Regions from separate parts of the Erwinia sp. GW821-FHT03D09 genome, predicted to be linked through region 1. Evidence: predicted binding sites of a transcription regulator. Region 1 holds the regulator's gene; the other holds the start of a gene.
What was found. Region 1 encodes PurR, which represses purine synthesis genes. Its sites were predicted from a motif close to CANGCAAACGTTTGCNTG; they were not measured.

Region 1 (6,001 bases):
GGAATCACCTTTGACAGTAGTCAGGCGCACTCTGCGCTGTACGACACCACGCAAACGGCAGATTTATTCTGTGAGCTGGTCAACCGCTGGAAACGTCTGGGCGGCTGGCCGCTTGCGGTGCCGGAAGCAGAGTCCTGAACCGTATTGACTTTGCGGCGTGCATTAACTACCGCGCAGACAAAAAAAACCCTGCGATGCAGGGTTTTTTATTGCCAGCGGCTTATTCAGCAGCTGGTGCAGGGTATTTCTGCGCAGTCTCTTTGATCAGCTGCTGCAGTTCACCGCGCTGGAACATTTCGATAATGATATCGCAGCCACCGACCAGCTCGCCGTCAACCCACAGCTGTGGGAAGGTAGGCCAGTTAGCGTAGGCCGGCATTTCTGCACGAATATCCGGGTTCTGCAGGATATCAACGTAGGCAAAACGTTCACCACAGGCGGAAAGAGCCTGTACGGCCTGTGCGGAGAAACCACAGCTTGGCAGCTTTGGAGAACCTTTCATATACAGCAGGATTGGGTTTTCTGCGATCTGACGCTGAATTTTTTCAACAGTACTCATAAATGACTTCCTCAGTACGATACTTCGTGTTTAGTTATTGTAGCGATTCTGCTCCGCCGTTGAAAACGACATTTTACGCAGCGCTGATGAACAGAACGCAACAAAATGCAAAATTATGAAAACAAAATAACATTTTCCTATCATCGTTGCAGCGTTTCTCGATGTTAGATTACTTTTTTTTGTTGAGTTAAACAGCTGATTACGCTTAATAATTCATCATTTACTTAATCTGTCTTATTGAAACAAAAAACACCTTACCTTTTGTTAAGAAGTTAGATTAGAATTGCCCTAACCCCTGCAAATTGCAGAATTCTTTTTCGATTGCCATGCGGTCATTACACTGAGTTTAACTGTTAATGGGAACGTTGCGTTTAATCATCACGCTTAGCATGCTGGCCCTTGCCCAGCTGTTCTTTAATATGGCGCATGCATCGCCTCATGCTCCCGTTAACGCTAACCAACATAAAGTTGACCACAACTCTGCGCGTAAAGATGAACGCCGCAAGCGTCGCCCGGTGAAAGCTGCCGCCACGAAGAAAGTCAAAGAACCTCTCATTAAAAAAAACAAAGCGCCAGCGCTTAAGAAAAACAAAGTTTCTGCTACCCAGAAGGCAAAACTGAAGAAGAGCCAGGAAGCCACCGCTTCACGCGAAGTGAAAACCACCCGCATCGGCAAGATGGAGAAAAAGCGCTATGGTCGCGAGCGTCTCGCCTCTTTGCAGACGAAAAAAGGTAAGAAAGGCACGCTGCGCGCTATCGAGAATGGTGAAGTTGAGTCCCCTGAATCGCCGTTGAAGTTGAGCAAGGCACACCGCGCACGCTATCAGAAAGCGCGTGAAACAGCGATGAACAAGCTGATGGGCCAGTTAGGTAAACCCTACCAGTGGGGCGGCGCCTCACCCTCGACCGGTTTCGACTGTAGCGGCCTGGTGTGGTACGCCTATAAAGACCTGGTGAAGTTTAAGATCCCGCGCACGGCGAATGAGATGTATCACCTGCGTGATGCTGCACCAATCAAACGCGACAAGCTGGAAAAAGGCGATTTGGTGTTCTTCCGCATCAGCGGACGCGGTACTGCCGATCACGTTGGCGTTTATCTTGGCGGTGGGAAATTCATTCAGTCACCGAGAACCGGCAAAGATATTCAGGTAAGCACGCTGGGCGATGATTACTGGCAGGAGCATTACATTGGTGCACGCCGAATGATGACGCCGAAAACGATTCGCTGATTGCGCAACGCGGACCGTCAGGACTCATTGCTAATCGGGAGGAGCCATGCTCCTCCCGATTTTCTTAGTACAGAATAGCCGTGAAGCTAAATGCAATAATCATCAGTAGCGCACCCACCGTGGTCAGCAGTGAGAATTTCAGATCGGTACTCATCGTCTCTCCTTAATAACCCTGTAAAATGTATGCACAAAGATTTTCTCACAGTTCCCCGTAAAAATCTCGTTTTCTCTGCGCAGCCTTGTTAGAATTCCTCTTTTCCGTTGCGCAACAGCAGCGGAAACGGTTTTTGCCAGCTCTGCAGTCACTCTACGGACGATTTTTTCCCCTTTCCGACCCGTTGCGGCAACATCTAAACCACTTTGGTCTGGCGGGAAAAGGCCGCACCCAGGCAAACGTTTAACCAACCTGTTATCAAATAGTTACGATAACACCAGGAGCATAAGTTTAATGGCAACAATTAAGGATGTGGCAAAGCGAGCCGGGGTTTCAACAACCACGGTTTCCCACGTAATTAATAAAACGCGCTTTGTAGCCGAAGAGACTCGTGAAGCCGTGTGGGCAGCAATTAAGGAATTGCACTATTCCCCCAGCGCCGTGGCACGTAGTCTGAAGGTTAACCACACCAAAACCATCGGCCTGCTGGCAACATCCAGCGAAGCGCCCTATTTTGCCGAAATTATTGAAGCCGTGGAAAACCGCTGCTTTGCCAAAGGCTATACCCTGATCCTTGGGAATGCGCACAACGACCTGCACAAACAGCAGGCTTACCTGTCGATGATGGCGCAGAAGCGCGTGGACGGGCTGCTGGTAATGTGCTCTGAGTATCCGGATTCATTAATCTCGATGCTGGAAGACCACCGCAATATCCCGATGGTGGTGATGGACTGGGGCGAATCGCGCGGTGATTTCACCGATACAGTACTGGATAACGCCTTTGAAGGCGGCTATCTGGCCGGGCGTTATCTTATTGAGCGTGGTCACCGTGATATCGGTGCCATTCCTGGACAGCTGGAGCGCAACACCGGCGGCGGACGCCATGCCGGATTCCTCAAAGCGCTGAACGAAGCCGGGATTACCCTGCGCGAAGAGTGGCTGGTCCAGGGCGACTTTGAACCTGAATCCGGTTATCGCGCCATGCAGCAGATTCTGGGGCAGAAACAGCGCCCTACTGCCATCTTCTGCGGCGGCGACGTGATGGCTATGGGCGCAATTTGTGCCGCAGATGAGATGGGCCTGCGCGTTCCGCAGGATATTTCGGTGATCGGTTATGATAACGTGCGCAACGCCCGCTATTTCACACCGGCGCTGACCACGGTGCATCAGCCGAAAGAAAGGCTGGGAGAAACCGCGTTTGATATGCTGTTCGATCGCATCACCAGCAAGCGTGAAGAACCGCAGACCATTGAAGTTCATCCGTCCCTGATTGAACGGCGCTCCGTTGCCGACGGCCCGTTCCGCGACTATCGCCGCTAATCCCGTTCGCTCAGGCGGACGGTTCACTCAGCCATTCAGCATTAAGCGTATCGCTGTCGCCGACGTAATCGAGCAGCCAGTTCAGCGCCGGTGACGCACTTTGTTCCGACCAGCTCAGGCAACATGGGCTGATCGGGAACGGGTTTGCCAGCGTCAGTTCCGCAACGCCCCCTTCTGCGATCCACCCCCGGGCAAAGTGCCCCGGGATCATGCCGACGCACAGTCCGGCCCGCAGACAGTCAATCGCGCTGTCCCAGTCAGGAACCACCAGCCGACGCTGATTATCCAGCGTCCAGGTATTACGCTTTGGCAGCGATCGCGACGTGTCCTCCAGCGTCAGCGATGGCCATTCGCGCAGCAGATCGTCGCTGAGCGGGCTTGTCTGGTGCAACAGGGGATGCCCCGCCTTTACCACACAGCGCCAGTTAAGGCTACCCATATCGCGGAAGGCGAAGCGTCCGCCGACCGGCACAGCCTGGGTGGCACCAATCGCCACATCAACGCGGCCATCCGCCAGCGCATCCCACACGCCGTTAAACACCTCAGGGAAGATATGCAGTTCCATATCGGGGAAATGACGGTAGAAATCGACGATAAGCTGGCGGGTACGCTGCGGTCTGACAATGCGGTCAACGGCGATATTAATCTGACCTCGCCAGCCGTTAGCCACCTGCTGACAGCGGCGACGCGTGGCAAGCATTTTTTTGATAACAAAACGCCCTTCCTCGCTAAATACTCGCCCGGCCTCGGTCAACACCACATCGCGATGGCGTCGTTCAAACAGGCTGACGGCCAGCCACTGCTCTAGCTGGCGTACGGTATAGCTTACCGCAGAAGGCACGCGGTGAAGCTCAGCCGCTGCGGCAGTAAAGCTGCCAGTTCTGGCAACGGCTTCAATCACTTCCAGAGAATGTTCTGACCACATCACTTTGCCTGCAAATTTTTTCAATGGAACTGACGAATATTAGCGTTTCACAAGCGTAAGTGCATCCCTTTACACTCCCTGCGATAAAAAACTGCCCTGTACGAGTAAACTATGCCTTCAAAATTCTTTATCGTTTATCTGGCTATGCTGAGCATGCTGGGTTTCCTTGCTACCGATATGTACCTGCCCGCTTTTGGTGAGATGCAGCAGGATCTTGCCACCGGTTCTGGCGTTATCAGCGCCAGCCTGAGCATCTTCCTTGCCGGCTTCGCCTGCGCACAGCTGATTTGGGGAACACTGTCCGACCGCCTTGGCCGCAAGCCCGTGCTGCTGGTGGGGCTGGGGATGTTCGCTATCGGCTGTGCTGCCATGATGTGGGTGCATTCCGCTCCGTGGCTGCTGTTTTTCCGTTTCCTGCAGGCTGTGGGTGTGTGTGCCGCAGCCGTAAGCTGGCAGGCCCTGGTTGTCGATCGCTACAGCGCCGAGCAGGCAAAACGCGTATTCGCCACCATTATGCCGCTGGTTGCGCTTTCACCGGCGCTGGCACCGCTGCTGGGTGCCTGGCTACTTGAACATTTTTCCTGGCGAGCGATCTTTGTCGCGCTGCTGCTGATTAGCGTAATATTGCTGATCCCCACGCTGCGCCTTTCTGGCCGTAAATCCGCTGAGAAAGCGGCACCCAATGGTCCGGCCCCTGGTTTCCTGACGCTGCTGAAGTCCCCGGTATACAGCGGTAACGTGCTGGTGTTCGCCGCCTGCTCCGCCAGCTTCTTTGCCTGGCTGACCGGTTCACCGTTTATCCTCGGCAATCTGGGTCTGTCTCCTGCCGATATCGGCCTGAGCTATGTGCCGCAGACCATCGCCTTTCTGATTGGTGGCTTTGGCTGCCGTGCACTGCTTAATCGTTTCTCCGGCGGGCAGCTGCTGCCGTGGATGCTGCTGTGCTTTAGCCTGGGGGTTATCGTGCTATTTATTGCCGCACAGCAGCAGGCGCCATCTTTGTACAGTCTGCTCACGCCGTTCTGCGTCATGTCGATGGCCAGTGGCGCAATTTATCCGGTGGTGGTGTCCAGCGCCCTGCTGCCGTTCCCGCAGGCAACGGGGAAAGCCGCCGCATTACAAAATATGCTGCAGCTCGGTCTGTGCTTTATCGCCAGTCTGGCTGTTTCAACCTGGATTGAATCACCGCTAGAAACCACCGTGCGTGTCATGTTACTGACCATTTTACTTGTTACGATAGGTTTCCTGATTCAGCGTAAAGCGGCTAAAAAATTAGCGCTTCAAACGATGGAAAACCCGTTGTGATATGTTGTAAAATTACTTAGTTAGCACGCTAACAATAATGCATTGAATATTGCCTGACGGGAGGATATACTCGTCAGGCATTATAAAATAACAAGTTACCAACATTTAAATCCGAAGATCGCTTTGGCGGTGTTCGGCATTTTTTACTGACTAGGCTGTCATACTGTTATGTTACGTCTGTTTCAGCCTCTGCCGGTTATAATACAATCCTCTGTTAACGTCGGATATCAGACTGCGGCTCTGCCGTGAGTTTTCTCATAAATCTGTAGAAATTGACTATTCTTTTCTCAGGTTTTAATCACACAGGGTGATGGAGAAGCTAATGAGTTCATCGTGTATAGAAGAAGTGAGCCTGGAAGAAAACCAGTGGTACCGAATTATCCAGGAGATGTTGCGCAAGGCTGACATAGAAATAAAAGGTTCCCGTCCATGGGATATCAGAATAAGTAATCCCAACTTTTTCAAACGCGTGCTGCAGGAAGGCTCATTGGGTTTGGGTGAAAGTTATA
Region 2 (6,001 bases), on a different contig from region 1:
CGCATTATCTCCGCCACCCATCGCGATCTGCCAAAAGCGATGGAGAGAAAAGAGTTTCGCGAAGATTTGTTCTATCGTTTAAATGTGGTCAATTTGAAGATCCCGGCCCTGCACGAAAGAGCCGAGGATATTCCGCTGCTGGCCAATCATTTATTGAAGCAGTCGGCGGCGCGACACAAGCCGTTTGTCCGCAGCTTCTCCAGCGACGCGATGCATCGCCTGATGGCCGCCAGCTGGCCGGGGAATGTGCGCCAGCTGGTGAATGTGATTGAACAGTGTGTGGCGCTGACCTCGGCACCGGTCATCGGCGACGCGCTGGTTGAACAGGCGCTGGCCGGAGAAAATACGGCGCTGCCCACGTTTGCGGAGGCGCGTAATCAGTTCGAGCTTAACTACCTGCGTAAGCTGCTGCAAATGACCAAAGGAAATGTGACCAATGCCGCCCGAATGGCGGGGCGCAATCGTACCGAGTTTTATAAACTGCTGTCGCGACACGAACTGGACGCCGCCGATTTTAAAGAATAATTTTCAGTGCCGTTTTCACTATCAATTATGGTAGTTTAGCTGCCTGAAAAAAGAGACAGACCGCGCCGCGTGACCTGTCCGGTGAAGTTAATCGTTGATTACCCGTCCGTTACCGGAGGGAGAAATAAGGGTCTGCTATGAAAAAGATCGATGCAATTATTAAGCCGTTCAAACTGGATGACGTGCGCGAAGCGCTGGCGGAAGTCGGCATCACCGGTATGACGGTAACGGAAGTAAAAGGTTTTGGTCGTCAGAAAGGCCACACCGAGCTGTATCGCGGAGCTGAATATATGGTCGATTTTCTGCCAAAAGTGAAAATCGAAATCGTTGTGGCTGATGATATTGTCGATACCTGTGTCGATACCATTATGAACACAGCACAGACCGGTAAAATCGGCGACGGTAAGATTTTCGTATTTGATGTGGCGCGCGTTGTGCGTATCCGCACCGGTGAAGAAGACGAAGAAGCGATTTAATCGCTGTCTTTTACTTGCGTAACAGGGCCTGAATATTCAGGCCCTGTTCAATTCTGGCGTTACGATCGGCAGAGTGGTGTGTTATAGCGCTTTGTGCGGGCCAAACACTTCATAATGAATACGATTGTGCGAAACGCCCAGCTGTTGAAGCTGTTGCTCCACCGTCTCCATGAATCCCACCGGCCCACACAGATAATACTGCATGGCCGGATCGCTGAGCCTGGACTCCAGCGGCGACAGGTTGATAAGCCCGTGCGTGTCGAATTTTTCTTTATCCTGAGCTGTGGGATGGCTGTACCAGATATGCTGCGTAAACCCTGGCAGATGATTTCCGGTTTCCGTGACCTCTTTGGCAAAAGCGTGCGTGCTGCCGTTATCGGCGGCATGGAACCATTGTACCGGCGACGGATGTCGGTTCTCTGCCAGCTGATGCAGCATCGCCAGCATTGGCGTCAGCCCTACACCCGCCGAGATCAGCGTGACCGGGGTTTCCGGCTTCACGTCCAGGAAGAAATCACCGGCCGGTGGAGCAACGCGCAGATGCGTGCCCACCTTCTGCTGATGCAGCCAGCTGGACATCGTTCCGCCCTTTTCATGACGTACGGCAAGCCGGTAATTTTTGCCATTGGGTGAGCGAGTGAGTGAATACTGACGAATTTCTTTATTTTCAAAAGAAGGATCGTCCACCCAAAGGGCAAGATATTGCCCGGCGCGATAGCCCGCTACCGGCTGGCCGTCAGCCGGGGTCAGCACAAAGCTTGTGATTACCGAACTTTGTGGTGTGATTTCGCTAATGATGAATTCTCGCGTTCCCCTCCAGCCACCGGGTTTTTGCTCGGAGAGTTCATAGATCTGCTCTTCACGCTGCACGAAGATCCCGGCCAGCACGCCATAGGCTTTGCCCCAGGCCTCAAGAACCTCTTCACCCGGATGCAGCATCTCATCGATGCTGGCCAGTAAGTGAGTACCGACAATGTTGTATTGCTCGGGTCGGATGGCAAAGCTGGTATGTTTTTGGGCAATTTTCTCCACGGCGGGGCCGAGCGCCGCCAGATTATCAATATTACTGGCGTAGGCACAGACGGCGTTAAACAGCGCTTCCCGCTGGTGGCCGTTGCGCTGATTGCTCATATTAAAAATATCTTTCAGTTCGGGATTATGGCTGAACATGCGATCGTAAAAGTGGGCCGTCAGGCGTGGTCCAAGCTCGAGAATAGCGGGAAGGGTGGATTTGACGGTGGCAATGGTCTGATTATCTAGCATGGTGAACCCCCTAATCTTATAACGTGTATTTCAAATGCATTTGATTGACGAGTGGTTGCATTGTAAATACACCTTCAATATCAGTGGTTATTTATCCGTGCTGATAACAGGGGCTTAATGAATAAGCTGCAAGTTGATAATGAGGAAAACTCCGTAACCAACTGCTTGTAAAAATGATATCTAAGCCTTGCTGGCTCTGAAGCCAATCGTTTGCGCAAAAAGGCGGTCATGGCGCTATTCAACGGCTGGGTAACAGTTTAAACTGTTGACCACACCCTCACGTTCCTTATTAAAGTCAGTTGAGTCAGGAGATGCAGATGTTAAAGCGTGATATGAACATTGCCGATTACGATGCCGATTTATGGCAGGCGATGGAGCAGGAGAAAGTGCGTCAGGAAGAGCACATCGAGCTGATTGCTTCAGAAAACTATACCAGCCCACGTGTAATGCAGGCTCAGGGGTCCCAGCTGACTAACAAATATGCCGAAGGGTATCCGGGTAAACGCTACTACGGTGGCTGTGAGTACGTGGATATCGTTGAGCAGCTGGCTATTGACCGCGCTAAAGCGCTGTTCGGTGCCGACTATGCCAACGTGCAGCCGCATTCCGGTTCACAGGCGAACTTTGCGGTTTACACCGCGCTGCTGCAGCCGGGCGATACGATTCTGGGTATGAACCTGGCGCACGGTGGTCACCTGACTCACGGTTCCCCGGTTAACCTGTCCGGTAAACTGTATAAAGTCATTCCTTACGGCATCGATGAAACCGGCAAAATCGACTACAACGAGCTGGCCGAGCTGGCTAAACAGCACCAGCCGAAAATGATCGTAGGCGGCTTCTCCGCATACTCCGGCGTGTGTGACTGGGCTAAAATGCGTGAAATCGCCGACAGCGTTGGTGCATACCTGTTTGTGGATATGGCTCACGTTGCGGGCCTGATTGCCGCCGACGTTTACCCTAACCCGGTTCCTCACGCACACATCGTGACTTCTACCACCCACAAAACCCTGGCGGGCCCGCGCGGTGGTCTGATCCTGGCGCAGGGCGGCGCCGAAGATCTGTATAAGAAGCTGAACTCTGCGGTCTTCCCTGGCGGCCAGGGTGGTCCTCTGATGCACGTTATCGCCGGTAAAGCGGTGGCGTTCAAAGAAGCGATGGAGCCAGAGTTCAAAACCTACCAGCAGCAGGTTGCTAAAAACGCACGAGCGATGGTTGAAGTGTTCCTGGAACGTGGCTACAACGTGGTTTCCGGCGGCACCCATAACCACCTGTTCCTGCTGGATCTGGTTGACAAAAACCTGACCGGTAAAGAAGCCGATGCCGCTCTGGGCCGCGCTAACATCACCGTCAACAAAAACAGCGTACCTAACGATCCGAAGAGCCCGTTTGTGACTTCCGGTATCCGTATTGGTTCTCCGGCGGTAACCCGTCGCGGTTTCAAAGAAGCCGAAGTTCGCGAGTTGGCTGGCTGGATCAGCGATATTCTTGACAATATCAATGACGAAGGCGTCAGCGAGCGCGTGAAGAAGCAGGTTCTGGATATCTGCGCCCGCTTCCCGGTATACGCATAATCCGCTAGCAGTCCATTAACTGCGAGCCGTCACACAGATAACGGGGCACATCAGTGCCCCGTTATTTTTTTATCCATCAGCACAGTGTAGAGTACCGCCGAAACTTATTCTGTCGGACGGAACATGACGATACGATCGACGTACTGGCTGGGGCTGGGCTACTTCACTTATTTCTTTGCCTACGGCGTATACCTGCCATTTTGGGGTGTCTGGCTGGAAGGCAGTGGCATGAAGCCTGAACAGATAGGTCTGCTGCTGGGCTGCGGCATGATTGCCCGCTTTACGGGTAGCCTGCTGATTGCCTCGCGCGTCACAAATCCCTCTCAGCTGGTCAATGCATTGCGCCTGCTGGCACTGATTACCCTGCTGTTTGCGCTGGGGTTCTGCTTCGGTTCGCAGTGGCTCTGGCTGCTTTTCGTGATGGTGGGCTTTAACCTTGTGTTCTCACCGCTGGTGCCGCTGAGCGATGCGCTGGCTGCCACCTGGCAGCGGCAAATCGCGCTGCCCTACGGACCGGTGCGGCTGTGGGGATCGCTGGCGTTTGTTATCAGCTCGGCATTGACCGGTGTACTGGTCAATCAATTCTCTTACCAGGCGATTCTGATGCTGCTGTGCGCAGGCTGCGGCGCGATGCTGGCGGGCATGCTGCTGCGTCCGGCGGTGATGCCGCAGGGCACCTCTAAGCAGGGCAGCCACGCTGGCTGGCAGGTGTGGCTACAGATGCTACGTGAAAATGCCGTCTGGCGCTTTATGCTGTGCGTGACGCTGATGCAGGGAGCGCATGCGGCCTATTATGGTTTTAGCGCAATCTACTGGCAGCAGGCGGGCTATTCGGCCAGCGTCGTGGGTTATTTGTGGTCGCTGGGCGTCGTGGCTGAGATTGTCATTTTTGCCTCCAGCAACCGACTGTTTCGCCGCTGGAGTGCGAGGGATCTGCTGCTGCTCTCCGGCATTGCGGCGATTGTTCGCTGGAGCCTGATGGCAGCCACTACCGATCTGGGCTGGCTGATTGTGGCACAGATCCTACACTGTGGCAGTTTCACCGTTTGCCATCTGGCGGCAATGCGCTTTATGGCCTCCCGGGAGGGAGCGGAAGTGATCCGCCTGCAGTCTCTTTACTCGGCGCTGGCGATGGGTGGCGGTATTGCCATTATGACCATGATCTGCGGCGTGCTGTTCCAACACCTGCAGGGCGGAGTTTTCTGGGTGATGGCGCTACTGGTGGTTCCGGCCCTGTTCGTGCGGCCAAACGTTCGTTAGCTATGACTCAAGCAGCGCCCGGATGCTGCGCTGCTGGTGCTCGCCCAGCGGCAGCTCCGCGTGGATCAGCGGCGGTGAGAACAGCGGCAGCGTGGTGACATAGGGGGTGATCACCAGCGAAATTCCCTTTGGTGCACTGTTACGCTGATAGTCATCCACCGTCAAATATTTGATATTTAACGGCAGCAGCGTCAGCTCGCGCAGCTGCTGTTCAACGCAGCGTTCGAGTTCGCTGTCATAGCCGGTCAGCAGCAGCACCTGCTTTTCCTGCAGAGCGTTCTCCTGCATCAGCCAGGCGCCAAAGATAATGGCCGTCAGGCCCAGCTCTTCTTCAGAAAATCGCATCGAGAACTGCTGTTCGAATTCAACCAGCGCGGCACGCGTCGTTCGCAGCAGGCGCGGATACTGTCGCGCCACGTCTTCCACCAGAGTGTGATCAATCCCTACGGCGAACCGTACTCGCTCCAGCGCCTGCGCCAGATGGCTGAACAGCTGGGCGCACAGTTCTTCATGACAGCTGAACTGCATACCTGACAGCTGCTGAAAGCGGAGGATAAGCTGTTTAATCGCCAGCAATAGTCGGGCTTCATATTCACCAACCGTCTGGCTGACGTTGGGAATGTGCAGCTGGCTAAACAGCAATGCCAGCGGGATGGCATCATCTGCAGAGGTTTGCTGATAACCCTGCCGATGCCAGCAGCGAAGGATCTCCTGCGCCAGTACGTACTCTGTTTTGGCGCTCAGCCAGCTTGCCTGCTCAGGATTAAAGTCCACCAGGCCGTCATGGGCGAGGGAGTACTGCAGGTATATTTGCAAAAAGTGGCGGTCGCGCGCGTTAAACTCCCGCATAAGCTGCCGGGAGCAGTGCTGGATCAGCGCCTGTAAATTATGCTCATCATACAGCGC

Region 2: a site for PurR is predicted at 2,464-2,481, ahead of glyA (serine hydroxymethyltransferase). Genes of this name have one in related genera too.

The regions. Positions count from the first base shown of each region.
Region 1 covers NZ_JBWKUK010000001.1:99,007-105,007, reverse strand. Annotated here, with positions in the region: gene rnt (ribonuclease T) at 1-138, shown strand, start outside; gene AC07U6_RS00550 (Grx4 family monothiol glutaredoxin) at 221-559, opposite strand; gene AC07U6_RS00545 (C40 family peptidase) at 925-1,788, shown strand; gene cydH (cytochrome bd-I oxidase subunit CydH) at 1,853-1,942, opposite strand; gene purR (HTH-type transcriptional repressor PurR) at 2,237-3,262, shown strand; gene punR (DNA-binding transcriptional activator PunR) at 3,273-4,187, opposite strand; gene punC (purine nucleoside transporter PunC) at 4,299-5,492, shown strand; gene cfa (cyclopropane fatty acyl phospholipid synthase) at 5,815-6,001, shown strand, end outside.
Region 2 covers NZ_JBWKUK010000008.1:80,770-86,770, forward strand. Annotated here, with positions in the region: gene glrR (two-component system response regulator GlrR) at 1-525, shown strand, start outside; gene glnB (nitrogen regulatory protein P-II) at 663-1,001, shown strand; gene hmpA (NO-inducible flavohemoprotein) at 1,083-2,264, opposite strand; gene glyA (serine hydroxymethyltransferase) at 2,582-3,835, shown strand; gene AC07U6_RS09690 (3-phenylpropionate MFS transporter) at 3,959-5,095, shown strand; gene csiE (stationary phase inducible protein CsiE) at 5,096-6,001, opposite strand, start outside.